Regions from separate parts of the Streptomyces sp. NPDC086077 genome, predicted to be linked through region 3. Evidence: riboswitches for the same ligand, from Rfam matches in the RefSeq annotation. Region 3 holds a riboswitch; each other region holds the start of a gene.

Region 1 (7,209 bases), on a different contig from region 3:
CCCGGAGCCCAGGCCGTCATCGTCACGACGTCGCCGTCCTCCAGGAACGTCCGCTTGCCGTCGGGCAGTTCGAGGGCGTCGCGGCCGTTCCAGGTCAGCTCCAGGAGTGAACCGCGTTCGCCCTCGCCCGGTCCGCTCACCGTGCCCGAGCCGTACAGGTCGCCGGTGCGCAGGGAGGCGCCGTTGACGGTCATGTGGGCGAGTTGCTGGGCCGCGGTCCAGTACATGGTGGAGAACGGGGGCTCCGCGACGACATGGCCGTTGAGGGCGACGGAGATGCGCAGGTCGTAGCCGCCGGGCTCCTCCTCGGTGTCGTCCAGGTACGGCAGCAGGGGGTGGGTCCGCCCGGGCGGGGCCACCCTTGCCGCGTCCAGCGCCTCCAGCGGGGTGATCCACGCCGACACCGAGGTGGCGAAGGACTTGCCGAGGAACGGGCCGAGTGGGACGTACTCCCAGGCCTGGATGTCGCGGGCGGACCAGTCGTTGAGCAGGCACAGGCCGAACACGTGATCGCGGAAGCCGGACAGCGGCACGGGCGTGCCCATCGCCGAGGGGACGCCGACCACGAAGCCGACCTCGGCCTCGATGTCCAGGCGGACGGACGAACCGAAGACCGGCGCGGCGTCGGCCGGGGCCTTGCGCTGGCCGGAGGGGCGGACCACGTCGGTGCCGGAGACGACGACCGTGCCGGAGCGGCCGTGGTAACCGATCGGCAGATGCTTCCAGTTGGGCGTGAGGGAGTCCGCCGCGTCGGGGCGGAAGATCTGGCCGACGTTCCGGGCGTGGTTCTCGGAGGCGTAGAAGTCGACGTAGTCCGCGACCTCGAAGGGGAGGTGCAGGTTCACCGAGGACAGGGAGTGCATCAGGGGCGCGAGGGACTCGCGGTGGGACGGCACGGTGACCCAGGCGGTCAGCGCGCGCCGGACGTCAGACCAGGCCGTGCGGCCCGCGGCCAGCAGCGGGTTGAGGGTCGGGCGTGCCAGCAGCTCGGCGTACGGGGAGCCGAGCGCCAGTGCGGCCGCGCCGGCGTCGAGGACGTGGTCGCCGAGGCGGACACCCACCGTCCGTTCGGCGGACCCGGCGGGTGAGAACACGCCGTACGGAAGGTTGTGCGGACCGAAGGGGTCGCCCTCGGGGACATCGAAGGGGGGCATGGGGTGCTGCCTCACTTTCGTACGCGCGGTCCATGCGGTCGTGGATCACGTTACGGCTGCGGCACCCGTCTTGGGCAGTGTCCGATAGGTGCGGAAGCTCCTTGATATCCGGAAAGGTGTATCGCGTCGGCGCATCGGAAACTCGTCCCGCCGATCCGTCACAACGACCGCCCCCGATCCGTCAGTGCGGTGAAAGCAAGCATCACACCGGCCACTGACAACAGGAGGCGGCATCATGCAGGCACGGATGACCAACCCGGCGTACGTCCTCCCGGGCGCGCTGAAGGGTATCGGGACCCTCTTCCAGGCCATCGGGGAGAGCGGGCTCGACCAGGAGGTCGCGGAGCTCGTCGGACTGCGGGTCAGCCAGATCAACGGCTGCGCCGCCTGCGTCCACGGACATGTGAACAATCTGCGCAAAGCGGGCGTGAGTGAGGAGCGCATCGCCTCGGTCGCCGCCTGGCGGCACGCGCCCTTCCACAGCGACGCCGAGCGCGCCGCGCTGACCCTCGCGGAGACGGTGACGCGGCTCGCGGACCGCTCGGAGGAGCCGGTTCCGGACGCGTTGTGGGACGAGATCGCCGACCACTTCGACGAGAAGGAAGTGTCGGCGCTGATCCTGACCGTCGCGCTGACGAACATGTTCAACCGCATCAACGCCACGATCAAGGAGCCGGCAGGCACCACGTGGGGGTGAAAAGCAGACAGTGGGAAGGTAGTTGGGAATGAACGGCGGGGGTGCGGTGTCCGTATTCTCTGATCATGGCCGCACCCACCGCATATGCCGCGCGCACCGAGTACGCGCGCACCGACTACGCCCTCATCGCCACTGACCTGGACGGAACGCTGCTCCGCGGCGACGACACGGTCTCCGACCGTTCGCTCGCCGCGCTCGCGCGGGTCTCGGCGGCCGGTGCCCGGCATCTGGTGGTGACCGGACGGCCGGCGCCGCGAGTGCGACCACTGCTGGAGGTCGTGGGCGGCGGGGGGCTCGCGGTGTGCGGGCAGGGCGCGCAGTTGTACGACGCCGGCGCGGACCGTCTGCTGTGGTCCGTCACGCTGGACCGGGAACTCGCGGAGACCGCGCTCGGAAAGATCGAGGCCGAGGTCGGCCAGGTGTACGCGGCCGTCGACCAGGACGGCGTCGACGGGCTCACCCTCATCGAGCCGGGGTACCTGATGCCGCACCCCACGTTGCCCGCGGTGCGCATCGATCGCCGCGACGACCTCTGGTGCGCGCCGATCAGCAAGGTGCTGCTGCGCCATCCGACGCTGTCCGACGACGAGTTGGCGGCGGTGGCCCGCATGGTGGTCGGCTCGCTCGCGACCGTCACCATGTCCGGTCCCGGGACGGTCGAGCTTCAGCCGTGCGGGGTCACCAAGGCGACGGGGCTGGCGCTGGCGGCACGGCAACTGGGCGTGAGTCCGGAACAGACCATCGCCTTCGGGGACATGCCCAACGACATCCCCATGTTCGACTGGGCCGCGCACGGCGTCGCCATGGCCAACGCCCACCCCGAGCTCAAGGCGGTGGCCGACGAGATCACCCTGTCGAACGAGGACGACGGCATCGCCGTCGTCCTCGAACGGCTGCTGGCCAGGCCTCAGTACGCGCCGAAGACGTTGTCGATCGAGCCGTAGCGGTCGGCCGCGTAGTTGCAGGCGGCGGTGATGTTGGCGACCGGGTCGTACGGGTCGTACGCCGTGCCGGGCACGTGGTAGGCCGCGAAGGTGGGGTCGATGACCTGGAGCAGGCCCTTCGACGGGGTGCCCTTGGCGGCGTTGGAGTCCCAGTTGTTGATGGCGTTCGGGTTGCCGGACGACTCGCGCATGATGTTGCGGTAGATACCGTTGTAGGAGCCCGGGATCCCCTGCTGCGCCATGATGTCGAGCGACTGGCGGATCCAGCCGTCGAGGTTGTTCGGGTACGCCGTGACGGAGCTGACGGCCGTGGGCGTGGCGGCGGACGCGGTGGTCGCGCCGATGAGCGGCAGGGCGAGCAGGGCGGCGCCGGTACCGGCGACGGCGAGCTTGCGAGCGATGCGGGCAGTACTGGTACGGCTCTGCTGACCGTTTGCAGTCATGGGGACTGTCCTCTCCGGTGCCTGCGAGGTGAGCTGTCGGGTTCGGGTTGGGAGGTGCCCGGCCGCCCTCATGCGAGTGCGACTTCACCCCGAGCCGTTCCGGTGTGCCGTGGCGTGCGGCGTCCGGTCCGGCGGCTTACCTGGGTCCCCCGCTCCTGCCGTGCGGTGAGTGAGTCCGTCATGGGTGGCGCGGGCGGCGGCAGGATTCGGCGTTCCGCCCGACTGGCCGGGAACGTATGCGAGAGCACATGTCCGAAACAAGTGGTCGTTTCACATATCGCGGGATTTGATCTTCGAAGCGCCTGTTTGCCGCTCTTGATCCTTTGCGGTTGAAAAGAGTCAACTCGGCCATGTGCCAAGGCGGATCGCCGCGTCCATGTAAGGGACTCGTGAAGGCGTGCGAGTGAGCCAACTCACGCGAGTGCAGAAGAATCGCAAATCGGGCAATAGGCCCAAGTCCTAGTTAACTGGCGGCCCGTGGAATTCGCTTCTCCCAGGTGCGGTGGAAGGTCACCTCGGCACCAGAGGTGCAAATCACCTCATTTGAGGTCAAAAAGTACTCCGCGGTGCAGGCGATCTCCGACCGTGTGCGGATCGTGGTGTCCCAGGCGAGCTCCGGGCGGTGCAGCCGGATCGTCCAGTCCGAGCGGGCGCGGGCGGACAGCGGATCCTCCTCGCCGATGGCGTACGCCTCCAGCGCCTCCTCGGTGACCTCCAGCCCGTCCGGGTACACGCGCGTACCGCCGTGGCGTGGTTGGTCGAGCTCCAGCCGCCACTCGCCCTTGGCGACGTCGCGCACGACCATTCGTCCGGGGCGCGGTTCGTCGAGGGTGGCCGGGTGGGCGACGCCGAGCGGTTCGGACTGCTCCGGCTCCTCGAAGGTGACGGGCGGGACGGCCGCACACGCGCGTACCGGCAGTTCGAGAGCGCTGCCGGACGGGTCCAGGGTGAAGCCGGCCGCGGAGTCCGGCTGGGGCCAGATCCAGGGCCAGTACGCGGAGGCGAGCGAGAGGCGGATGCGGTGGCCGGGTGGGAAGGCGTACCCGATGCCGCTGAGCCCGAAGGTGACGTCCTCGGTGGCCCCAGGGGTCCACGGCACGGTCCGGTCGCGTCCCTCGCGCGCGGAGAGGTCCATCACCCCCCGGGTCACCAGCGTCGAGGAGCCGTCCGGCGCCACGTCGCACACGCGCGCGACCACCTGCCCGCGCGGCACCTCCGAGGTCAGCCGCAGTCGCACCCGCGGCCGCCCCAGCACCCACGTCTCCTCCGGCACCGCGAACTCGAAGCTCGCCCCGCGCGCGTCCTCCTCCCGCTGGTCCGGCGGCAGGTCGGCCTCGTTGCCGATCGGGAGGAAGCGCCCCGCGTCGATGCCCGTGTGCTGGGGTGACCGGACGAGTACGGGCTCGCCCTGGAGGGCGTACGTGACCGTCGACACGTGGGGTGAGGGCCAGGCGGGCTCACCGACCCAGCGGCCGGGCAGCGTCTCGTACCCCGTCGCCGGGGGATGCGCGTCCATGACGTACGAGCGCAGCACGGGCTCGGACATCACCCCGGTGTCCCTGCCCTTCAGCCAGTGGTCCCACCAGCGCAGGGTCTCCTGGAGGAAGCCGATCGCCGGGCCGGGCGGCAAGGCGCGGTCGGGGTAGTGGTGCGACCAGGGCCCGATCAGGCCGCGGACGCGGTCGGACGGGAGGTGTTCGACCAGACGGAGCACCGTGTCGCGGTACGGGTCGTGCCAGCCGCCCACCGCGAGCACGGCGGCGTCGACGGCGCCGTGGTCCTCGCGGACGCCGTCGTGCCGCCGGTGGTCGTCGCGTAGAGGGTGGTCGAGCCAGGTGTGGACGAAGGGGTCGACCTCTTCGAGGCGTCGCAGCCACATGTCCCGCCAGGCGTCGCCGACGTACCGCGGATCGGGCGGGCGGCAGACGAAGGCGAGCATGGTCGCCGCCCACGCGTGCATGTCCACCGCGAGGACGGAACCTCCCATGCGGTGCGCGTCGTTGTCGTAACGGTCGCCTGTGGAGCAGACGGTCACGATCGCCTTGAGCGGCTCGGGCGCGAGCGCCGCGATCCGCAGGGAGTTGAAGCCGCCCCAGGAGATGCCGAACATGCCCACCTTGCCGTCGCACCAGGCTTGCGCGGCCAGCCAGTGCACCACCTCGACACCGTCCGCCAGCTCCGTCGCCGAGTATTCGTCCGTCGGCATGCCCTCGCTGTTGCCGTGCCCGCGCACGTCGACGCGGACGGAGGCGTAGCCGTGGCCGGCGTACCAGGGGTGACGCTGGTGGTCGCGGGGCGCGGTCCAGTCGGTCAGGCGGTACGGGAGGTACTCCAGGAGGGCCGGTACGGGCTCGTCGGTGATCGGGCGCCATACGCGCGCGTACAACCGGGTTCCGTCGGGCAGCGGGATACGGAGGTCCTCGTGAGTCGTCTCGTAGGGGAAGGACGTACGGATGTGCATGAGCGTGACCCCAGGTACGGCTTCAGTGGACCGGGTGCATCGTGCGGCGCGGCCGGCGCGCGGCGGCCGTCACCGCCGGGCCGGCGGTGCGGTGCGTCGCCCGCGGCGTGCGCGCGGACTCCGCGGCGTGCTTGCGTCCGGCCGGGTGACGGCGGCCGGTGGCGTACCGGGCCGGGCTCTCGGGGCCGGTGCCGACGGCGGTGCGGAGCAAGGGGCACCTCTTCCGGCAAAGTCGATAAATACCTGCTCATATCAAGTGATCAAAAACATACCCGCCGTGATCCGATACCGCCTGAGGTGTACCGGTGGGCGGCCTCGGTGATCGAAACGTGACCGGATACGCTGACTTGAGTGAAGGCAGCGACCTATCGACATTCCGCGTAATCGCCAGTGGACACCAGCAGACAGGAGACCCCTCGTGACCGTCGTCGGGCCGTTCGGGCTGAGCGTGCGGGACCAGGCTCTGGAAGCCGATGTCCAGGCCGGATTGGCTGCTGTCGAGGAAGGGTTGCTCGAAGCCACCAAGAGCGAGGTCCCGTTCATCACGGAGGCCGCGCAGCATCTGGTGCGGGCCGGCGGGAAGCGGTTCCGGCCGCTGCTCGTGATGCTGGCCGCCCGGTTCGGTGACCCGTACGCACCCGGAATCGTGCCCTCCGCCGTGGTCGTGGAGCTGACGCACCTCGCGACGCTCTACCACGACGACGTGATGGACGAGGCCGAGGTACGGCGCGGGGTGCCGAGCGCGAACGTCCGCTGGGGCAACTCCGTCGCCGTCCTCACCGGTGACTTCCTGTTCGCCCGCGCCTCGCACATCCTGGCCGACCTCGGACCCGAGGCGGTACGGGTGCAGGCCGAGGCGTTCGAACGGCTGGTGACCGGTCAGATCCTGGAGACCGCGGGCCCGTCGGACGGGCGGGACCCGGTCGAGCACTACCTCGACGTGCTGGCCGGCAAGACGGGATCGCTGGTGGCGGTGTCGTGCCGGTTCGGGGCGCTGATGTCCGGAGCCGACGAGTCGGTGGTGGACGTGCTCACCCAGTACGGGGAGCGCCTCGGCGTCGCCTTCCAGCTCGCGGACGACGTGCTGGACATCGCCTCCGACTCGCACGAGTCGGGCAAGACGCCGGGCACGGACCTCCGGGAGGGCATCCCGACGATGCCCGTGCTGCGGTTGCGTGAGCGGGCCGCCCGGCTGGGCCTGGCGGAGGACGTCGCGCTGTGCGAGCTGCTCGCCTCCGACCTCACCGACGACGCGCGGCACGCGGAGGCGCTGGCCGCGCTGCGGGTGCATCCGGCGCTGGAGCAGGCGCGGCGCGACACCGTGCGGTTCGCGGAGGAGGCGCGGGCGGCGCTCGCCCCGCTGCCCGAGTGCGACGCGAAGGCGGCGCTGACGGAGCTGTGCGACGCCGTGGTGCACCGGGCCGGATAGCGGTCCGGCCCGTTCGCCCGTCCGGGCGTCGAGGGCCGGCTGTCCGGCCCTCGTGACCCCCGTAGTACTCGTGACTCCCTC
Region 2 (7,209 bases), on a different contig from region 3:
GATCGTCTCCGACGCGGGCAACCACGCCTCGCTCATCGACGGCTGCCGACTGGCCCGGGGCGCCACGCAGGTCGTCGCGCACGCCGACCCGGAGGCGGTGCGCAAGGCGCTGCACACGCATGACGGACCGGCGGTCGCCGTGTCCGACACGGTCTTCTCGGTGGACGGGGACCAGGCCCCCCTCACCGCTCTGGCGCAGGTGTGCCGGGACAGTGGCGCGGGGCTGGTCGTGGACGACGCGCACGGCCTCGGGGTGCTCGGCGACGGCGGCCGGGGGGCGCCCTACGCGGCGGGGCTGGCGGGCGCGGACGACGTGGTCGTCACGGTCACGCTGTCGAAGTCGCTGGGCAGCCAGGGGGGCGCGGTGCTCGGCCCGGCCCGGGTGATCGACCATCTGGTGAACGCGGCCCGGACGTTCATCTTCGACACCGGTCTGGCTCCCGCCGCCGCGGGTGCGGCGCTGGCGGCGCTGCGGCTGCTACGCGGTGAGCCGGAACGGGCGGCGCGGGCTCGCGCGGTGGCGGGCGAACTGCACACCCGGCTGACGGCCCTGGGCCTGGCGGCGGTACGGCCGGACGCCGCGGTCGTCTCCGTGCGCGCGCCGTCCCCGGAGAGCGCCGTGCGCTGGGCGGCCGACTGCCGGGCCGAGGGGCTCGCCGTGGGCTGCTTCCGACCTCCCTCCGTGCCCGACGGCATCTCCCGGCTCCGGCTGACGGCCCGCGCGGACCTCTCCGGGGACCAGATCGAACGCGCTGTACGAGTCATCGGCGACACGCGACCATGAGTCGGCGGACCACGGCCGTGCCTCGCGCTGTTCGGAACTGATCAGAAGTGATCCGGCCCGATCAGGGTGGGCGAATGCGAAAGCCGGCAGGACCTGTCAGAGATGAGCCGTGAACCCCGCCCAGCTCTCGGGGGAGAAGAGCAGCGCGGGTCCGACCGGGTCCTTGGAGTCGCGTACGGCGAGCAGACCGGCCCACGGGCCCAGGGCCGGCCGGGCTGTCTCGACGCAGTTGTTGGCGCCGGTGCTGTAGCTGCTGCGCAGCCAGTGCACACCGAGCAGTTGCGTGCTGGAAGGTACGTTCCGAGGCAGTGCGGTCATGGTGCCTCCTTACGCGCCGTCACCTATCCCGGCGATGTAGTCCAACGATTCCTCGGGCGAAAGGGCGTGGAACTGAAGGGCGTTGAAGGCCTCGGTGTAGGCCTCTACGTCTTCTTTCCTTTCGAGGTAGAGGCTACTCGTCAAGTGGTCTAGAACCACAACATCCAGATCAGAAGTGCTCGAAAATGAGAAGATAACGAAAGGGCCGGTGATGCCGATGTGCGCCCCCGCGGCGAAGGGCAGCACCTGGAGCCGCACCTGGGGCAGGCGGGCGGCCTCCATCAGCCGCTCCAGCTGGCGCGCCATCACCTCCGGGCCACCGACCTCCCGGCGCAGCACCGCCTCGTCGAGCACCGCGCTCAGCACCAGCGGGGGGTGCGAACGCAGCACGTCCTGCCTGGCCAGACGTACCTCCACCAGGGCGTCCAGGCGGCTCTCGTCCAGGCCCTCGACCGCGGCGCGGGTCACGGCGCGGGCGTACTCGGCGGTCTGGAGCAGACCCGGGACGACGGAGGTCTCCAGTGTGCGCATGGCGCCGGCCTGCGACTCCAGACTGATGAAGTCCCGATAGGTGGGCGGCAACACCCCCTTGTAGGCGTGCCACCAGTGGTCACGGCCGTGGCCGTCGCCGGAGCCCGCCAACGCCAGTAGAAGATCCCCGAGTTGGGCGTCGTCAACCCCGTAGGCATCCAGGAGTAACCGCACATCGGCCGGTTTCACGCCGCTGGCGCCGGTCTCGATCCGGCTCACTTTCGACTGGTGCCATCCCACCAGCCGGGCCGCCTCACCGCTTGTGAGGCCCGCGCGGCCTCGCAGCGTGCGCAATTCGGCGCCCAGTTTCCGGCGGCGCACCGCGGGACCGTGCTGCATGGGCTACTCCTTACTCCTTCCGAGTCGCCCAAATACGCTCTGCCGTCGCAGAGTTCACCGCTTCGAGCGACAGATATATGCATATCTTGGTGGATCGCCACCGCTACCGGGCTTTGAGTGGCAGTCTGGCGAAGAAGCACCAGTCGGGACCGTACTCGAACCATCCGCTCCGTGCCGGACTGCGGTCCCGTGGGAAAGGGACGACGTCGCCATGGCAGACCATCTGGAAGCATCCGTCACTCTGCCGAGCGATCCCGCCTCGGTCTCCACCGCCCGTACCTACGTGGTCAGCACCCTGGCGGATTGGGGCCTGCCACCGGAGACCGAGGTGGCCGACACGATCAGGCTCATCATCTCCGAACTCGCCACCAACGCCGTCCAGCACACCCTCGGTCAGTCACCCACCTTCACGGTCGCGATGCAGCTCGACCGCGACGAGCAACTCCGCATCGGGGTGACCGACAGTCACCCGCGCTTTCCCAAGCGGCTCCCGGCCGCCGTTCAGCAGGACAACGGCCGCGGCATGGTCATCATCCGCTGGCTCACCGCCGAGTGCGGCGGCCGCCTCAGAGTCCGCCCGACCCGCGAGGGCGGCAAGACGGTCTCCATCGAGCTGCCCTGGACGGTACCGGTGCGCCCGGCCCGTCTGGCGGGCCGACAGGAGCCGTAGCCCACCGGGGGCGAGCCGCCGTGCCGGAGCGGGCGGGGCGGTGACCCGGTGTCGCCGGGTCCGTCGTGGGGTGGCGCCAGGTCGGGCGGGGCTGCTGGGCCCGGGCGAAGGCGCCGCGGAGAAGGGCGCGGAAGACGTCCGCCGTCGGGGTCGTCCCGACGGTGCGGTGGGCGACCGAGATCATGCGGCGCGGGCTCGCCCCCCGACAGCGGGCGCATCCCCAGCGGCGTGACCGCCGTGTGCGCCACCATCTCCGGTACGACCGCCACCCCGAGCCCCGCGCCCACGAGCGCGCCCACTACGGCGTACCCGGGTGTGGCGACCAGTACGGAGGGTGCCGCCCCGGCGCGTGCCAGCGCCGCCTCCACCTCCTGCCGGGCCGGGTGGTCCGGCGCCATCCTGATCAGCGGCTGCCCGGCCGGCGCCGCCGGCGGCAGCCGCGAGCCTCCGCCGCCGAGGACGTGGTCGCCATGCCGGGCGCGGACCTCGCCGTCGTCGTACGCAACGCGTTGATCTCCCGCCGGGCCGGCGTGGCGTGCGCGCCGGGGATCGCGGGCGGGCTGCTGCGGCACACCGCGCCGGCCGTGGCCGGCGTCGCGGCCGTCCTCGCCGTGCCCGCGCTGTTGCGGGCCCTCCAGCTGGCCGGCCGCGCCCCCGTGCTCCTTCTCGGGCTCCGGGCACCGTGGGCCGTACGGCGGCCCCGTAGCGCCGCTGGCGGGGAGCCGACCCCGGCCGCCGTGCACCCGCTGCGCCAGGGGTTCGTCACCAACGCCCTGAACCCCAAGGCGCCGAAGGCCTTCCTCGGCCTGCTGCCGCAGTTTCTCCCGGCAGGCGCCCCGGCACTGCCGCGCACTCTGCTGCCGGCGCTGATCATCGTGGCCCTGGCCTGGTGTGGTTCCCGGCGGTGGCCCTGCTGCTGGACCGTCTCGACCACTGGCTGTGTCACGGGCGGGGTGGCGGCGTCCCCTCCGGGCGCCGCCACCGCCACCCGGGGGTCACTTCACCCGGCCGTACCAGACGCTCTTGGTCCAGATCTTCTGGAGCCTCACCACGTCCCCGGTCTTCGGGGCGTGCCAGATCTTCCCCTTCCCGGCGTAGATCCCCACGTGGTACACGTTCGACCCCGAGTGGAAGAACACGAGGTCACCGGCCTTGCGGCTCTTGGCGCCGACGTGGCGGGTCTTGTTGTACTGCTGGGCGGCCGTGCGGGGCAGCTTCTTGCCCGCCTTCTTGAACGAGTACAACGTCAGCCCGGAGCAGTCGAACCTGCGCGGCCCGGTGGCGCCCCACCTGTACGGGGAGCCCTTCTTCGAGGCGGCGATCTGGAGTGCCTTCGTCGCCGGCGTGGCGGCCGCCGCCTCCGAGGCGAAGCCCGGAGCAACGACGGAGCCGCCCACCGCGGCGAGGGTGAGGGCCGAGGCCGTACCAGCGCGGGCCATCAGCGACGGGACACGATTGAGCGCGGTCATGCGCAACCCTTCGTCAGCCGCCTGTGAAGGATGACCTGTCGGATTCGGGCTGGCGAAGTCGCCCGGCCGCGTTGCCACGGCTTCACCCCAAGGGACGCTCGGAGATTGCGCTCCGGCGACCCGTCGTGCTCGGGTCCTCCACTCCTGCCGATCCACTCCTGTCGACCGGTCATCCGGGCGGCGGCAGGACTCGGCGTCCGCCCGGACCGCCCCGCCGCGGCGGCGGGGGCTTGTCGTCAGTCAGGGATCTTGACTCACGGAAGTCCGAAAATCCCAACGCAACCGGGGATTTGTGGCGTTACTCACCACTCACCCGTTCGGGTGGACAGCCTCCTGTGCGAACGGGTGTCAAGGGCGCCACGCGACCCCGGACCAGCGATGGAAGGACTCATTCCGCCCCGAAGCAGCCCTCGTTGCGCAACCGCAAGGGCCCCGAGACAGGAGGTGAAGGTCATCCGGACGGCGGTAGTCCTTTTGGTCCGTTTCAACTCCCGCCCGCACGTTCCGTCATGACTCCCGGCGGTCCGGGGCGACGGCGGGTGGATCAGCCCTTGCCGCAACTGTCGGAGCGCGGTGCAACGGGGACACGCGCCGCGCGGCGTTCACCGTCCAGCACGCGCAGCGCCCGCGCGAGGATGCGTGCGGGGAGTTCGCTCTCGCCCCGCCGGTGCATCGGCGCGAGTGCGTCGCGCGGTTCGACGGCCCTGCGCACCAGCGCCTGAGCGGCGCGCAGTCCACGATACGTGTCGCCGTCGCACGCCGGGTCGAGATGCTCGAAGAGGCCCCGCACGTCCTTGCGGTGCGGGACGACCCGGTGGATCAGGCGGCATCTCGCCGAGCCGGGTGCGCAGCCCCGCCGACTTGACGCCCCGGATGCCCAGAACACCGGACTGACCCTCGACGGGCTCGCACAGCACCCGCTGACCGGCCATCACCCGCGGGCCGGGCAGCGTGAAGAGGCCGTGCGCCCCGTCCGCCACAGCGGGGCGCACGGCCGGCTCGGGTCAGCCCGCCGGTGCGGGCTCCCGCTCGGCCACGGACCGCTTCGCCACCCCGGTGCGGGACTTCAGAGCGCTGCCCAGCAGCACCGCGCCGAGCCCGATCGCGGCCCACCAGATCAGGGTCAGCGCCGGGCCGAGCGCCGCCGCGCCGTCGAAGTACGACACCGAGCGCAGCAGCGTCGTCCCCGCGCCCGGCGGCAGCCACTGGCCGATCGCCCCGGCCGGCTCGGGCAGCATCTGCGGCGCCGACCCCGCCCCGGAGAACGGGTTGCCGACCAGCATCAGCGTGCCCGCGGAGATGCCGATCCCGGCATGGCCCAGGAGCGCGGCGAGCCCGGCGACCGCGCTGCTCACCGGCAGCGTCGACAGCCCGAGGGCGGCGGCCTCGGCCCACCAGTCGCCGGTGAGGACCCCCAGGGTGCCGTCTACCGCGACTTCAGCGGCATGGAGGAACTGATCGCCGCGATCGTCGGCGAGGTGCTCGGGTCGGTCCACCAGGCCTTCGCGGAGGCCGCCCGGCAGAGCCCGCCCGCGCCGCCGGACGAGCTCGTCGCGGCGGTCCTCGGCCGGACGCTCGCCGCCCGGGAGAACCTGACGGTCGACGGGCGGCCCGCCTTTCCGCGACTCGTCATCCAGGTGTGGGCGGAGACGCTGCGCAACGAGGAACTGGCGGCCGTGCTGCGCGAGGGCTACGGCTCGGTGCGCGGGGCCTGGGCGCGGATCGTGGAGAGCTACCAGAGCGTCGGGATGATGGATGCGGACGTCACCCCGGACGACGTGGCCCGCACGATGATCGCCTCGGTGATGGGCTTCCTCGCACAGCAGTCCCTTTTCGGACCCGTGCCCGTCGAGGTCCTCCGTGACGGACTGCGGGCGCTGACGAGCATGCGGGGCGAGGGGGCCGCGACCCGTGGGTCACAGCTTGGTTAACGTGCGCGAAACGCGTGCCGACTAGCCTGCCCCTCCACGCCATCGGGGACCTTGCCGGTGGCCGCGGCAGCCGGGCCCCGCACGGTCCGGGGCGAGGAGGTGAGGTGGGACGTGCAACTTACCCCGCACGAGCAGGAGCGGCTGCTGATCCATGTGGCGGCCGACGTGGCGGAGAAGCGCCGCGCCCGCGGGCTGAGGCTGAATCACCCCGAGGCTGTCGCCCTCATCACCTCGCACATCCTCGAAGGCGCACGTGACGGCCGCACGGTCGCCGAACTCATGGCCTCCGGACGCGAACTGCTCAACCGTGACGACGTCATGGAGGGCATCCCCGAGATGATCCACGACGTGCAGGTCGAGGCGACCTTCCCGGACGGCACCAAACTCGTCACCGTCCACGACCCGATCGTGTGAGGCGGCCTCGATGATCCCAGGAGAGATCCACTTCGCCGACGGCCCCATTGCGTACAACCAGGGTCGCGAGGTCACCCGGCTCACCGTGCTCAACGCCGCCGACCGACCCGTCCAGGTCGGCTCCCACTACCACTTCGCCGAGGCCAACCCCGGCCTGGAGTTCGACCGCGCCGCGGCGCGCGGCAAGCGGCTCAACGTCGCCGCCGGTACCGCCGTGCGCTTCGAGCCCGGCATCCCGGTCGACGTCGAACTCGTCCCGCTCGCCGGTGCCCGCGTGGTGCCCGGACTGCGCGGGGAGACGGGAGGTGCCCTCGATGCCTGAGATCTCGCGTGCCGCCTACGCCGACCTGTTCGGCCCGACGACCGGTGACCGCATCCGGCTCGCCGACACCGATCTGCTGATCGAGATCGAGGAGGACCGCAGCGGCGGGCCCGGACTCGCCGGTGACGAGGCGGTGTTCGGCGGTGGCAAGGTCATCCGCGAGTCCATGGGGCAGTCGCGTGTGACGCGCGCGGAGGGCGCGCCGGACACCGTCATCACGGGCGCCGTGATCGTCGACCACTGGGGGGTCGTCAAGGCCGACGTCGGTGTCCGCGACGGCCGGATCGCCGGGATCGGCAAGGCGGGCAACCCGGACACGATGGACGGGGTGCATCCGGCACTGGTCATCGGACCGGAGACCGAGGTCGTCGCGGGCAACGGGCGGATCCTGACGGCGGGCGCCATCGACGCGCACGTCCATCTGATCTGCC
Region 3 (7,209 bases):
GTTGCCCGCGCGCCACTCATCGGCTTCGGCCGGCCATGCCCCGGCCACCTGACCACTGCGGGCGAACACAGCCAACTCAGCGCCTCGGCACAGCCATCGACATCGAACAATCTTCGAACACAGCCCCAAAGCCGTGCCCGCGGTCCCCCGAAACACGGCCGAATGCCCGTTTCCTGCGCGCGCGAAACCTGCAGAAGATTGTCGTGCCCGCGTACCGCCGGGTACAGTCGCCGCACTGCTCTGCCAGCCCCTGTTGTCGAGGCGAAAGAGAAGTTGGTGAACGACCGTCACCCGTCGGGGTCCATGACCACCCCGGCCCCGGCTTCCGAAGCCGCCTCGGCGCACTACGCGCCGTACGGCACCCAGGAAGCCCAGTACGGCGACTTCACCACATATGCCGCCTATCCCGCCAACGGATTTGACACCGGTGGCCACCCCGCTCCGAACGCCCCGACCGCCACCACGACCTTCGAGGCCGACCCCCTGTTCGGCGACCTCGCGGGAAGCGGTCACGGCACCGGCGCCCACGACGCCTCCCAGTGGCCCACCGGCGGCCATCACACGGTCACCTACGACCCGTACGCGGCAGAGCACCAGGCCGCCTACGACACCGGCGCCTACGACGCGACCACCTGGGCCGGCGGCGACCACCAACTCCCCCTCATCCCTCCGCAAGCCGGCTCGGTCGACGCCAGCGGTCAGTGGGACGCGAGCGCGTGGCTACAGCCCGAGCAAGGCGGCCCGGCCGACCGGACCCAGCAGTGGCAATGGGGCACGCAGGTCTTCGACACCGGCGCCTACGACGCCACGCAGTGGAACTCCGACGGCGGCCAGGCCAGCACCGGTCAGCCCCCTGAGAACTACGAGCAGCACACCGAGGCCTTCCACCACCAGGCCGAGTCGTTCCCCCGGCAGGCCGGATCGTTCGACCAGCACACCGGCGAATTCGACCAGCACACCGGCGAGTTCACCGAGCAGAACAACGACTTCGACCAGAGCGCCGTGCCCTTCGACCAGCTGGCGACAGCGACGTTCGAGCAGGTCGACCTCGGTGAAGCCGGCCACGGCGATCCCGACAGCTGTGGCGAGACGTCCGCGCCCCCCGTCCTCCTCGACGACCAGGAGGAGGTCACCCCCGTCCCGGGCGGCCGGGCGGCCGGGCGCAGCGGCTCCCGCTCCCGTCGCCGCACGCCCGCCAAGCGGTCCGCGCTGCTGACCGTCGCCGTGCCCTCGGCGTGTGTGATGGGCGTGGCGGGTATCGCCGCCGCCTCCGTAGGCACCTTCACCGGGGACGAGCAGGACGCCACCACGACGACGGCCGCGGACGCCCAGGCGGTGAAACCATCCGCCGCCAACAACCAGCTGGACACCCAGCTCACGAGCCTCACCGCTGAGGCGGACGACTTCGGCGACCGCGTCAGCCGCACGCAGGAGCGCATCGACCTCAAGGCGCAGCAGGCGGCCGAGAAGAAGCGGGCGGCGGAGGAGGCGGCCCGCAAGGAGCGGCTGCGCCCGAAGTTCGCACTGCCGGTCGCGCAGCACGGGCTCAGCGCCTACTACGGCCAGTCCGGCATCAACTGGATGTCCGTGCACACCGGCATCGATTTCCCCGTCGCGTACGGCACGACGGTGATGGCCGCGACGGACGGCACGGTCCGTACGGAGTACAACAGCGCGTACGGCAACATGATGATCGTGACGGCGATGGACGGCACGGAGACGTGGTACTGCCACCTCTCCAGCTACCAGGTCGCCTCCGGTACGACCGTCAAGGCCGGCGACGCGATCGCGTACTCCGGCAACTCCGGCAACTCGACCGGTCCGCACCTGCACTTCGAGGTGCGCCCCGGGGGCGGCGCGGCGATCGACCCGCTGTCCTGGCTGCGCAGCCACGGGATCGACCCCTCGTAACGCGCCCCGCGCGGACGGGCGGGGACTCCGTCACGGAACCCCCGGCCCGGGCCGTACGGCTACAGCTTCTCCACCGGCGCGTACCGCAGCAGCAACCGCTTCGGCTTAGTGTCCCCGAAGTCGATCGTCGCCTCGGCGTTCCCCCCCGTGCCCTTCACCGCGACGACGGTGCCGAGCCCGAACTGGTCGTGCGTGACCCGGTCCCCCACCGCCAGCGCGACCACCGGCTGTTCGGCCGTCCGCCGGGTGGCGAATCCCGACGCACCCGACGCCGAGGAGCGCGAGCGGGACGAGGACAGGGAGGCCGCCACGCCCGAGACCGGGCCCGCGGGGGCCGCCGTGGCACCCGTGCGCTTCCAGTCCAGGTGCGCCCCGGGGATCTCCTCCAGGAAGCGGGACGGCGGGTTGTACTGCGGCTGGCCCCAGGCGCTGCGCATCACCGACCGCGTGAGGTACAGCCGCTCCCGCGCGCGGGTGATGCCGACGTACGCGAGCCGCCGCTCCTCCTCCAGCTCCTTGGTCTGGCCGAGGGCGCGCATGTGCGGGAAGACGCCGTCCTCCATGCCGGTGAGGAAGACGACCGGGAACTCCAGGCCCTTGGCGGTGTGCAGGGTCATCAGCGTGATGACGCCGTCACCGTCCTCCTCGTCGGGGATCTGGTCGGAGTCGGCGACCAGCGCGACCTGCTCCAGGAAGTCGGCCAGGGTCCCCGCCTCGCCCTCCGCGCGCTCCTGCTCGAACTCCAGGGCGACGGCGGCGAGTTCCTGGAGGTTCTCGATCCGGGTCTCGTCCTGGGGGTCGGTGGAGGTCTGCAACTCGGAGAGGTAGCCCGTGCGTTCGAGCACGGCCTCCAGGATCGTCGCCGGGCCGGCGCCGGAGTCCACGATGGTGCGGAGGTCCTCCATCAGCGTGTTGAAGCGCTTGACGGCGTTCGTGGAGCGCGCGGCCATGCCGTACGCCTCGTCGACCCGCTTGAGCGCCTGGGGGAAGCTGATCTTCTCGCGCTGGGAGAGCGCGTCGATCATGGCTTCCGCGCGGTCGCCGATGCCCCGCTTGGGGACGTTGAGGATCCGGCGCAGCGGGACCGAGTCCTCAGGGTTGGCCAGGACGCGCAGGTAGGCCAGGACGTCCCTGACCTCCTTGCGCTCGTAGAAGCGGACGCCGCCGACAACCTTGTAGGGCAGACCGACGCGGATGAAGATCTCTTCGAAAACACGGGACTGGGCGTTCGTACGGTAGAAAACCGCGACGTCGCCCGCCTTCGCGTCGCCGGCGTCCGTGAGTCGGTCTATCTCGTCGGCGACGAACTGCGCCTCGTCGTGCTCGGTGTCGGCGACGTAGCCGGTGATGCGCGCGCCCGCGCCCGCGTTGGTCCACAGGTTCTTGGGGCGGCGGGACTCGTTGCGCTCGATGACGGCGTTGGCGGCGGTGAGGATCGTCTGGGTGGAGCGGTAGTTCTGCTCCAGCAGGATCGTCGTCGCGTTCGGGTAGTCCTCCTCGAACTGGAGGATGTTGCGGATGGTCGCGCCGCGGAAGGCGTAGATCGACTGGTCGGCGTCGCCCACCACGCACAGCTCGGCGGGCGGCAGGTCGTCCTGGCCGGGTGGTACGTCGACGTCCTCAGCGGCACGCTCGCCGGTGCCGACGAGCTCGCGCACGAGGGCGTACTGGGCGTGGTTGGTGTCCTGGTACTCGTCGACCAGGACGTGCCGGAAGCGGCGGCGGTAGTGCTCGGCGACGTCCGGGAAGGCGCGGAGCAGGTTGACCGTCGTCATGATCAGGTCGTCGAAGTCGAGGGCGTTCGCCTCGCGCAAACGTGACTGGTACAGCGCGTACGCCTGGGCGAGGGTCTTCTCGAAGCCGTCGGTGGCCTGGGCGGCGAAGTCCTCCTCGTCGATCAGCTCGTTCTTGAGGTTGCTGATCTTGGCGCTGAAGGACTTGGGCGGGAAGCGCTTGGGGTCGAGGTCCAGGTCGCGGCAGACCAGGGACATCAGGCGCTTGCTGTCGGCGGCGTCGTAGATCGAGAAGGACGAGGTGAAGCCGAGCTTCTTGGACTCCCGGCGCAGGATGCGCACGCAGGCGCTGTGGAAGGTCATCACCCACATCGCGTTCGCCCTGGGGCCGACCAGTTGCTCGACGCGCTCCTTCATCTCGCCCGCGGCCTTGTTGGTGAAGGTGATCGCGAGGATCTGGCCCGGGTGCACCCCGCGCTCGGCGAGGAGGTGGGCGATGCGGTGGGTCAGGACCCGCGTCTTGCCGGAGCCGGCGCCGGCGACGATGAGCAGCGGGGAGCCGGAGTGGACGACGGCGGCGCGCTGGTTGTCGTTCAGCCCCTCCAGGAGCACGGCGGCGTCCAGGGCGGGGCGCGGGGCGCCGTCGCGGTAGTAGGCGTCCCGGTCCGGGGGCACGTCGAACTTCCCGCCGAACAGATCGTCCGGAAGCGCATCCGGAGCGTGATCGTCCTCGGGCGGCGGCGGAGGCTCCTCGTGGGCCCGTGGGGCCTGGAGGTCCGCCAGGAAGCTGTCGTCAAAGAGGCTGCTCATCGCTCTCCGAGTCTAGGGCGCCCCACTGACAACCCGCTCCCGCCCCGAGAACATACCGGCCACGAAAGGCCGGCGATCTTGCGGAGGAGCCCGCGATCACGGCCCGGGAAGGCGGCCGGTGAAGGCGGGGGGCGCCAGCGGACCATCATGCGGGTCCCGGCCCGTTATCGCCCGGCACCGGCGCTGACCAGGCGCTCACCGTCCGAACACGGTCTCACGCGGGGCGTGACCACCGGCCGAAGGTCACGAAAATGTATCGGGCATATCGCCCACCAACCTTCACACGGACCACACGAGTTGGCTACCGTGCCGGACAGGCCGCACGACTCTTACCGGCGAACGTCGCCGGGCCGCGCGGCCTCCGCCGAGTCCGATGCGCCCAAGGCAGCCGGAGCCGGGGACCCACCGAACTTGGGGTGAATCGGCCCAAATCCCTTCCGGGGAGCGGACCGTAGGGCAACCCTTCCGAACCACCCGCCCGAACCCGACAGCTAACCCGGTAGGCGGCAGATGGAAGGAGTCGCCTCCTTTGGCGTCGCACCGCAAGTCGCGCCCCACCGGCGCGCGGGTGGCAGGCATACGCACACCGGCCCTCGCCACCGCTGCCCTGACCTCCGTGGCCCTGCTCTCCCAGACCGCCAACGCCGAGCCCTCGGCCGACGACAAGCCGAGCCTCGAGGAGGTCGAGAAGAAGGTCGGCGATCTCTACCGCCAGGCGGAGTCGGCGACCGAGAAGTACAACGCGGCCAAGGAGAAGACCTCGAAGCAGCGCAAGCGCGTCGACACTCTCCTGGACGACGTTGCCCAGCGCGCACAGAAGCTGAACGAGGCGCGTGAGGAGCTGGGGTCGTACGCCGCCGCCCAGTACCGCTCCGGGGCCTCCGTCCCCGACACCGCCACCTTCCTGCTCGCCGACTCCCCGCAGGACTACTTCGACCAGAACCAGCTGATGGGCCGTCTGACCAGCCGCCAGAAGAGCGCGGTCGACGAGTACTTCACCGAGCAGTCGGCGACGATGAAGAAGCGCCAGGAGGCCACTCGGAGTCTGGAGACGCTCACCGAGTCGCAGAGCGATCTGCAGTCGGGCCAAGGCCACCGTCCAGAAGAAGCTCGCCGACGCGCGGGCACTGCTGTCGGCTCTGACCGCCGAGGAGAAGGCCCGCCTCGCGGCGATCGAGAAGAAGAAGCAGGAGGAGGCCGAGCGCAAGGCCGCCGAGCTCGCCCGGCAGCAGGAGCAGCGGCGTCAGGAGGCGGCGCAGCGCGAGCGGGAGTCCTCGAACGCCGATACCTCGGCAGGCACGGGCGACGAGTCCGGCTCCGGAGACTCCGCGTCGGACTCCGGGTACGGCACCAAGGCGGAGAAGGCGCTCGCCTTCGCCCGCGCCCAGATCGGCAAGCCGTACGTCTGGGGTGCCACCGGCCCCGAGTCCTACGACTGCTCCGGCCTCACCCAGGCCGCCTGGAAGGCCGCCGGCGTCACCCTCCCGCGCACCACCTACGACCAGGTCGACGCCGGGACGACGGTCTCCGTCGCCGCCGCCCGGCCGGGCGACCTGGTCTTCTTCTACGACGACATCACCCACGTCGGCCTGTACATCGGCAACGGCATGATGATCCACGCCCCGAAGCCCGGCGCGTACGTCCGCGAGGAGTCCGTCTACTACGACGGCGAGTCCTCCATCCACAGCGTCGTCCGCCCGGCCTGACAAGGGCGCCGCGAGGCGGCCGGAGAGGCGATCGAAGGGCACGCGCGCGTGCGGCGGTTTCCGTGGCACGCGCGCGTGGGGCGGTGCGTCAGGTCCAGAGCACGGCGATGAAGACGTTCGCCGTGGTCAGTAGCCCCACCAGAGCGAACATGCCCTTGTCCACCTTCTCGTCGTCCCGTTTCACGTAGACGAGGCCGAGGATCACGATCAGCAGCGCCAGTTTCACGCCGATCTTGATGTTGTTGACGGGCTGGTCGTCCGCCTGGTTGAGGCCGACCAGGATCACGCCGGTGACCAGCATGGTCAGTGCGCCGTGCAGCATCGCCGGGACGAATCGCGCGGTGCCCTGGCCCATCGCCTTCATCTGGGTGAGGAAACCACCGAGGAGGGAGGCGATGCCGATGATGTGCAGGCCGACGAAGAGGTGGATGAGTACGTCCATGGGGCCGGAGCCTAATCAGGCAGTTCAGGGCCGCCCGACACCGGGCCGCCCATGGCACACAGGGCGACTGCATATATGCGCCATAGCACCCTCGCGCCTCCTCCCGCCCCGGAATCGCCGCATCGGTCATCGCACTGCGTGAAGGCGACGGCCGCGAATCGCGAGCTCGATCACATACGGTCACCCGCTGTTTCCCTCGCGTCACTTCCGCACAAGACGTCACCGTACCGACACGCCCGGGCTTAGCGTCCTCCACCAGGTGACCGGCTCCCCACCGCCGCCCTGGCCGGGGGCGGCAGCCGGGCACCACCGCCGAGAAGGTCCGGCGGTGCCCCGCATCCCCTGCGCGGGGCGCCGCCGGACGCGTCAGCCGCCCCGGAGCGGTCGTACGTCCACCCGGTGGCCGTACGGACCGGCGGTCGCCCGAGTCGTACGAAAGGACGTGCAGTCCACGTGGCAGCGCACCGCAAGCCCCGACCACGCTCGGCCCACGGCACCAGGGCCCGCACGGCGGCGACGATCGCCCTCGCGGGCGCGGCGACCGCCACGGGCCTCGACGGGACCGGCCACGCCGAGCCGCAGCTGACGCCGGCGCAGGTCAAGGCCA
Region 4 (7,209 bases), on a different contig from region 3:
GCGCGCTGCTCTCGCGCGCGTTGCACCGCGAGCGAGCGGTCGGTGGGTTCGAGGTCGAACTCCAGGCGTACGACGCCGTCCTCGAAGCTGCGCTTCTGGGTGTACCCGGCGTCCGTGAACACCTTGATCATCTTGCTGTTGGCAGGCAGCACCTCGGCGGCGAAGCGGCGGATGCCGCGCTCACGGGCGACGGCGCCGATGTGCTCCAGCAGGGTGGAGGCGACACCGCGCCCCTGGTGGGCGTCCTGCACCAGGAAGGCGACCTCGGCCTCGTCGGCGGGCGCGGACGCCGGCATGCCGTCGGCGCCGATGCGGTCGTAGCGTACGGTGGCGATGAACTCGCCGCCGATGGTGGCCGCGAGTCCCACCCGGTCCACGAAGTCGTGGTGCGTGAAGCGGTGGACGTCCTTCGCGGACAGGCGCGGGTAGGGCGCGAAGAAGCGGTAGTACTTCGACTCGTCCGAGACCTGCTCGTAGAAGCTGACCAGGCGCTCGGCGTCGTCGACGGTGATGGGCCGGACGCGTGCGGTGCCGCCGTCGCGCAGCACCACGTCGGCCTCCCAGTGGGCGGGGTACTCATACCGGTCCGACGGGCTCTGCATGGGCCCCAGAGTACGGCTCGCGTACGACAACGGCGCGAGGCAGTCTGTGGAAGGACGGGCACCGGACCGAGGCCGCGGTCCGGTGCCGTTCCGGACGGGACACAGGGCCCGTCGGGGCATGCCTCACGATATGGGAAACTGGTCTAGACAACCCTGAACACCTGAAGGGCAGCATCACATGGCTGAGCGCCGCGTCAACGTCGGCTGGGCCGAGGGCCTCCACGCCCGCCCCGCCTCCATCTTCGTACGAGCCGCCACGGCCGCAGGCGTCCCGGTGACGATCGCCAAGGCGGACGGCAACCCCGTCAACGCGGCCTCCATGCTGGCCGTCCTGGGTCTGGGCGCCCAGGGTGGCGAGGAGATCGTCCTGGCTTCCGACGCCGAGGGCGCGGACGCCGCGCTCGACCGTCTGGCAAAGCTGGTCGCGGAGGGCCTTGAGGAGCTCCCCGAGACCGTCTGAACCCGCTGACGGCATTCCTGAGGCCGCGTCGCCCATTCCGGGCGGCGCGGCTTCGCCGTCTGCCGCACACCCGGTCGCTTTTTCGCACGACGGGTCGAGAGAATTCCGAGCACCCAGAAAGGGGCAGCGGAAATGCACCGCCGCCGAATATCACTTCTTTGTATACGGCGCCCGTGTTAATGCCGCAGGCCCGACATGTTTACGGCATGTTGCGAAGTCCTCACACGGTCCGCGCGGTCGCCGCCGCCGGGAAATCGGAGCCGGTGCGCGCCGGTCGCGCGCTCGGCGTGCAGCGCCGTGACCGCCCGCGCCCGCTCGCCGTCGCCGCGCGCCACCGCGTCCACGATCGCGCCGTGCTCCGACCACGACTCCACGGGGCTGACGGGTGCCTCCACGGCGTACATCCAGGCGATCTTGTGCCGCAGCTGGGTCAGCATCGCGATCAACGCGGGGCTTCCGCAGGCCTGGGCCAGCGTCTCGTGGAACCAGCCGCCCAGGGAGCGCAGGTCCTCGCTGCCGCCCCGCCTGGCCCGCTCCTGGCCCAGCCGGACCAGGCCGCGCAGCACCTTCAGATGGGCCTCGGTGCGCCGCTGCGCGGCCCGCGCGGCGCCGAGCGGCTCCAGCAGCAGCCGCATCTCCAGCAGGTCGGCGGCCTCCTGCTCGGAGGGCTCCGCCACGCACGCGCCCGCGTGGCGCCGGGTCACCACGAAGCCCTCGGCCTCCAGCGTGCGCAGGGCCTCCCGGACGGGGACGCGGGAGACGCCGTAGCGGCGCGCGAGGAGTTCCTCGGTGAGCCGGCCGCCACGCTCATAGACACCCGCGACGATGTCGTCCCGGATGGCCGTGCACACCGAATGCGCCGGAATACGCATGACCGACCTCCGCCTTAATCCCCGTGAAACGCCGACGACTGACGTGTGTTCCGTGACTCTATTGCAGTGAGCCGGAATTTCCGATGGGGGGCCGGAATCCATGCATATTTTTTGGACATACAGGCGTACGAAACACCGAAAGCCCCGGCTCGGAGAGCCGGGGCCGCGGGAAGCGGGGCGGTCCGCTGTCAGATGCCGACGCCGTGCGAGCGGAGGTAGGCGACCGGGTCGATGTCCGTGCCGTACTCCGCCGTCGTCCGGGCCTCGAAGTGCAGGTGCGCTCCGGTGACGTTGCCGGTGGCCCCGGACAGGGCGATCTGCTGTCCCGGGGTGACCGTCTGGCCCACCGAGACAGCGAAGGACGACAGGTGACCGTACTGGGTGTACGTACCGTCGTTCATCTTGATCACTACTTGATTGCCGTACGCCCCACCCCAGCCGGCCTCGACGACCGTGCCGGAGCCGACCGCGTGCACGGGGGTCCCGCTCGCGGCGTGGAAGTCGACACCGGTGTGGCTGCCGGAGGACCACAGCGCACCGCCGGACCGGTAGCCGGTGGAGACGTAGGAGCCGCTGATGGGCGACACGTAGGTGTTGAGGCGCTTGCGCTCGGCCTCACGGGCGGCACGCTCCTTGGCCTCGCGGGCCTCCTTGGCCCGCTCCTCCGCGCGCTTCTTGGCGGCGGCCTCGGCCTTCTTCTCGGCCTCGGCCTCCGCCGCCGCCTGCTGCTGGGCGGCGGCCTGGGCGTCTATCTGCTCGGCGACCGAGTCGCCGATGGTGATGACCGGGAGCAGGCCGGTCTGCTCGGCCGCGGGCTCGTCGGCGAGCGCGGGAGCGGCCAGGGTGCCGAGGACACCGGTGGTGGTGAGGGCCGCGACACCGGCCGCCTGGGCGGTGGTGCGCTTCATCCGGCTGGGACGGCGGTGCTTCCCGGTGGCGCGCGTGAACGCCATGTGGTGGCTGGTCCTTTCCTTCCCTCTCGCCTACCGGGTTAGCTGACGGGTTCGGAGCAGGAAGGTCTCCTACGGACCCCCTCGCCGTGCGCGGGCGTCCGATTCACCCCAGGGACTTCATGGTTGGGTCCCCGGCTCCCCTGGCTCGCGCCGTACGGGGACTCGGCGATGACTGTCCGGTGCCGCGGGTGCGGCGCACTGCCTGACGGACAGCCCGGATGACGCTAAGCGGGACATCTTTCAATCCCCAAACCCATCCGGGCGTTTGTAGCGCATCCCACAGGCCAGACAGGCAACCTCTCCCTCAATTGGGACATAAAGGGGCCCTGGTGACGCGTCCGTCACCAGGGCCCCTCCGCGCGCGTGCCGCTCGCCGGCCTCTACTCGGCCGGGACGACCGTGACTTCGCCGATGCCGAGGGCCTCGACGGGCGCCTTGATCTGCGCCGCGTCACCGACGAGGATCGTCACCAGACGGTCCGCCGGGAAGGCGCTGACGACCGCCGCGGTGGCCTCGACAGTGCCGGTCGCGGCGAGCTGCTGATACAGCGTCGCCTGGTAGTCGTCGGGGAGGTGCTGCTCGACCTGGTCGGCCAGGGTCCCCGCGACGGCCGCCGCTGTCTCGTACTTCAGCGGCGCCACACCGACGAGGTTCTGCACGGCGACGTCCCGCTCAGCGTCCGTGAGCCCCTCCGCGGCCAGCGTGCGCAGCACCGTCCAGAGGTCCTCCAGCGCGGGACCGGTGTTCGGCGTGTCCACGGAACCGCTGATGGCGAGCATCGCGGCACCGCTGCCGTCGGGCGCGGAGCGCAGCACCTGACCGAACGAGCGCACCCCGTAGGTGTAGCCCTTCTCCTCGCGCAGGACGCGGTCCAGACGGGAGGTGAGGGTGCCACCCAGGCAGTACGTGCCGAGCACCTGGGCCGCCCACACGCGGTCGTGCCGGTCGGGGCCGACGCGGCCGATCAGCAGCTGGGTCTGGACGGCGCCGGGACGGTCCACGATCACCACGCGGCCGGTGTCGTCGGCCGTCACCGGCGGCACGGGGCGCGGCTGTGCCTGGGAGCCGGCCCAGGCACCCAGGGTCTCGCCGAGCAGCACGTCGACGTCGACGTCCGTGAGGTCGCCGACGACCACGGCGGTGGCGGTGGCGGGGCGCACGTGCCGCTCGTAGAAGGCGCGTACGGCGGCGGAGTCGATCTTCGCGACCGTCTCCTCGGTGCCCTGGCGCGGGCGGGACATGCGCGAGGTCGCCGGGAACAGCTCCTTGGAGAGCTCCTTGGCGGCCCGCCGGGCGGGGTTGGCCAGCTCGTGCGGGATCTCGTCGAGGCGGTTGCGGACCAGCCGCTCGACCTCGCTGTCGGCGAAGGCGGGCGCCCTGAGGGCGTCGGCCAGCAGTCCGAGCGCCTTGGGCAGGCGGGAGACCGGCACCTCCAGGCTCAGTCGGACGCCGGGGTGGTCGGCGTGTGAGTCCAGGGTGGCGCCGCACCGCTCCAGCTCTGCGGCGAACTCCTCGGCGGAGTGCTTGTCGGTGCCCTCGGAGAAGGCCCGCGCCATGATCGTGGCGACACCGTCGAGGCCGGCCGGCTCGGCCTCCAGGGGCGCTTCAAGCAGCACTTCCACGGCCACGACCTGCTGGCCGGGGCGGTCACAGCGCAGCACCGTCAGGCCGTTGTCGAGCTTCCCGCGTGTGGGAGCCGGGAACGCCCACGGGCGGGCCTCGCCCGCCTGCGGCCGGGCGTGGAAGTCCATCGTGGCGAGCTCGGTCACTTGGCCGCCTCCTCGGTGTCGTCGTCTGCGTCGGTCGCGGCGGCTTCCGGAGTCGTGGGCTCGTAGACCAGCACCGCGCGGTTGTCGGGCCGCAGGCGGGCCTTGGCGACCTCCTGGACCTCCTCGGCCGTCACCTCCAGGACACGCTGCACGGCGGTGAAGGCGAGCTTCGGGTCGCCGAAGAGCACGGCGTACCGGCAGAGTTCGTCGGCGCGGCTGGCGACCGTGCCCAGCCGGTCCAGCCACTCGCGTTCCAACAGGGCCTGCGCGCGCTCCATTTCCTCGGCCGTCGGGCCCTCCTCGGCGAAGCGGGTGAGCTCCTCGTCGATGGCGGCCTCGATCACCGGCACCTCGACGTCGCCGGACGTCTTCACGTCCAGCCATCCCAGGGAGGGCGCTCCGGCCAGCCTCAGCAGCCCGAACCCGGCCGCCACCGCCGTACGGTCGCGTCGTACGAGCCGGTTGTACAGGCGGGACGACTCGCCGCCGCCGAGGATGGTGAGCGCGACATCGGCCGCGTCGCACGCGCGCGTGCCGTCGTGCGGGAGCCGGTAGGCGCCCATCAGGGCACGCGCCGGGACCTCCTCCTCGATGACCTCGCGCAGCTCCTTGCCGATGACCTCCGGCAGCGAACCGTCGCGTGGCGCGGGCTTGCCGTCGTGGGCGGCGATGGAGCCGAAGTACTTCTTGATCCATTCGAGCGTCCGCTCGGGATCGATGTCGCCGACGACCGACAGCACCGCGTTGTTCGGCGCGTAGTACGTGCGGAAGAACTGGCGCGCGTCCTCCAGGGTCGCCGCGTCCAGGTCGGCCATCGAGCCGATCGGCGTGTGGTGGTACGGGTGGCCCTCCGGGTAGGAGAGGGCGGCGAGCCGCTCGAAGGCGGTGCCGTAGGGGACGTTGTCGTAGCGCTGGCGGCGCTCGTTCTTGACGACGTCCCGCTGGTTCTCCATGGACTCGTCGTCCAGGGCGGTGAGCAGCGAGCCCATGCGGTCCGCCTCCAGCCAGAGCGCGAGCTCCAGCTGGTGGGTGGGCATGGTCTCGAAGTAGTTGGTGCGCTCGAAGCTGGTGGTGCCGTTCAGCGAGCCACCGGCGCCCTGCACCAGCTCGAAGTGCCCGTTCCCCTTGACCTGGGCGGACCCCTGGAACATCAGGTGCTCGAAAAGGTGAGCCAGGCCGGTACGCCCCTTGACCTCGTGGCGCGAGCCGACGTCGTACCACAGGCACACCGCGGCGACCGGGGTCAGGTGGTCCTCGGAGAGCACCACACGCAGGCCGTTGTCCAGGCGGTGCTCTGTCGCTGTCAGCCCGCCGGAGCCTGCCTCGGCTGTGGCCGTGTGACCCATGGGCATGTACGTCCCTTCGATCGCGGTGCGGTCGGGAAACCGCAGATTTCCTGCCAGTCCTGCCACTGTATGCAAGCGCGCCGACCTGGTGTGAAGTTCCCGGAGCGCGTACGCCCAGAGCGAGAATCTGGTTGCCGGTCGCGAGGGCGTAGCCTGCGGGTCAGCGCGGGGCCGGTCGGCCGACGTCGGGTCCAGCGTCCGCGTTTGTCAGTGGCGCGGTCCACAATGGTCCGCGTCAGATGCCGTTCACGCTTCAGCAACAGCGAGCCGCAGGGACCGAGCGCCCCGTGGGCGAACGACCAGAAAACAGGAGGAGCCGGCAGCGATGGCCCGCCGCAGCACGAAGACCCCGCCGCCCGACGACTCGTACGAGGAGCGGATCCTCGACATCGACGTCGTGGACGAAATGCAGGGCTCCTTCCTCGAGTACGCGTACTCGGTCATCTACTCCCGGGCCCTGCCGGACGCCCGTGACGGTCTCAAGCCCGTGCACCGACGCATCGTCTACCAGATGAACGAGATGGGCGTGCGCCCCGACCGCGGGTACGTGAAGTGCGCCCGCGTGGTCGGCGAGGTCATGGGTAAGTTGCACCCGCACGGCGACGCGTCGATCTACGACGCCCTGGTGCGCATGGCCCAGCCGTTCTCCATGCGGGTGCCCCTGGTGGACGGCCACGGCAACTTCGGCTCGCTGGGCAACGACGACCCGCCCGCCGCCATGCGGTACACCGAGTGCCGGATGGCCGAGGCCACGAGCCTGATGACGGAGTCGATCGAAGAGGACACGGTCGACTTCGCGCCGAACTACGACGGCCAGGAGCAGGAGCCGGCGGCCCTGCCCGCCGCCTTCCCGAACCTGCTGGTCAACGGCGCGTCCGGAATCGCGGTCGGCATGGCCACGAACATGCCGCCGCACAACCTGCGCGAGGTCATCGCGGCCGCCCGCCACCTGATCAAGCATCCGAACGCCGACCTCGACGCCCTGATGCGGCACGTCCCGGGCCCCGACCTGCCCACCGGTGGCCGGATCGTCGGCCTCACCGGGATCCGCGACGCCTACGAGACCGGCCGCGGCACGTTCAAGATCCGCGCCACGGTCTCCGTGGAGGACGTGTCGGCGCGCCGCAAGGGCCTGGTCGTCACCGAGCTGCCGTTCGCGGTCGGCCCGGAGAAGGTGATCGCGAAGATCAAGGACCTGGTCGGCTCG

The links. A riboswitch is a leader RNA that binds a small molecule or an ion and turns the genes downstream of it on or off. The one in region 3 is predicted to bind cyclic di-AMP.
Positions count from the first base shown of each region.
Region 1: linked by a shared signal. The riboswitch ahead of AB0O67_RS05750 (transglycosylase SLT domain-containing protein) and the one ahead of AB0O67_RS04340 (NlpC/P60 family protein) in region 3 are both predicted to bind cyclic di-AMP.
Region 2: linked by a shared signal. The riboswitch ahead of AB0O67_RS02670 (C40 family peptidase) and the one ahead of AB0O67_RS04340 (NlpC/P60 family protein) in region 3 are both predicted to bind cyclic di-AMP.
Region 4: linked by a shared signal. The riboswitch ahead of AB0O67_RS04815 (M23 family metallopeptidase) and the one ahead of AB0O67_RS04340 (NlpC/P60 family protein) in region 3 are both predicted to bind cyclic di-AMP.

Region 1 covers NZ_JBFBJT010000012.1:9,537-16,745, reverse strand. The annotation lists gene fahA (fumarylacetoacetase) at 1-1,154, opposite strand, end outside; gene AB0O67_RS05760 (carboxymuconolactone decarboxylase family protein) at 1,390-1,851, shown strand; gene AB0O67_RS05755 (Cof-type HAD-IIB family hydrolase) at 1,917-2,795, shown strand; gene AB0O67_RS05750 (transglycosylase SLT domain-containing protein) at 2,759-3,238, opposite strand; cyclic di-AMP (ydaO/yuaA leader) riboswitch at 3,242-3,424, opposite strand; gene AB0O67_RS05745 (CocE/NonD family hydrolase) at 3,702-5,699, opposite strand; gene AB0O67_RS05740 (hypothetical protein) at 5,722-5,910, opposite strand; gene AB0O67_RS05735 (polyprenyl synthetase family protein) at 6,118-7,128, shown strand.
Region 2 covers NZ_JBFBJT010000005.1:55,264-62,472, forward strand. The annotation lists gene AB0O67_RS02640 (8-amino-7-oxononanoate synthase) at 1-784, shown strand, start outside; gene AB0O67_RS02645 (DUF397 domain-containing protein) at 881-1,102, opposite strand; gene AB0O67_RS02650 (helix-turn-helix transcriptional regulator) at 1,112-1,972, opposite strand; gene AB0O67_RS02655 (ATP-binding protein) at 2,184-2,642, shown strand; partial or broken gene AB0O67_RS02660 (LysR substrate-binding domain-containing protein) at 2,888-3,214, opposite strand; partial or broken gene AB0O67_RS02665 (LysE family transporter) at 3,113-3,582, shown strand; gene AB0O67_RS02670 (C40 family peptidase) at 3,638-4,111, opposite strand; cyclic di-AMP (ydaO/yuaA leader) riboswitch at 4,115-4,317, opposite strand; gene AB0O67_RS02675 (hypothetical protein) at 4,656-4,934, opposite strand; partial or broken gene AB0O67_RS02680 (ABC transporter permease) at 5,116-5,529, opposite strand; gene AB0O67_RS02685 (TetR family transcriptional regulator C-terminal domain-containing protein) at 5,557-6,042, shown strand; gene AB0O67_RS02690 (urease subunit gamma) at 6,154-6,456, shown strand; gene AB0O67_RS02695 (urease subunit beta) at 6,467-6,778, shown strand; gene AB0O67_RS02700 (urease subunit alpha) at 6,771-7,209, shown strand, end outside.
Region 3 covers NZ_JBFBJT010000008.1:76,327-83,535, reverse strand. The annotation lists gene AB0O67_RS04350 (M23 family metallopeptidase) at 277-1,911, shown strand; gene pcrA (DNA helicase PcrA) at 1,971-4,454, opposite strand; cyclic di-AMP (ydaO/yuaA leader) riboswitch at 4,821-4,976, shown strand; partial or broken gene AB0O67_RS04340 (NlpC/P60 family protein) at 4,984-6,160, shown strand; gene AB0O67_RS04335 (hypothetical protein) at 6,249-6,602, opposite strand; gene AB0O67_RS04330 (NlpC/P60 family protein) at 7,056-7,209, shown strand, end outside.
Region 4 covers NZ_JBFBJT010000009.1:92,578-99,786, reverse strand. The annotation lists partial or broken gene AB0O67_RS04830 (GNAT family N-acetyltransferase) at 1-602, opposite strand, end outside; gene AB0O67_RS04825 (HPr family phosphocarrier protein) at 781-1,062, shown strand; gene AB0O67_RS04820 (GntR family transcriptional regulator) at 1,239-1,934, opposite strand; gene AB0O67_RS04815 (M23 family metallopeptidase) at 2,123-2,887, opposite strand; cyclic di-AMP (ydaO/yuaA leader) riboswitch at 2,900-3,065, opposite strand; gene AB0O67_RS04810 (pitrilysin family protein) at 3,268-4,656, opposite strand; gene AB0O67_RS04805 (pitrilysin family protein) at 4,653-6,008, opposite strand; gene AB0O67_RS04800 (DNA topoisomerase IV subunit A) at 6,328-7,209, shown strand, end outside.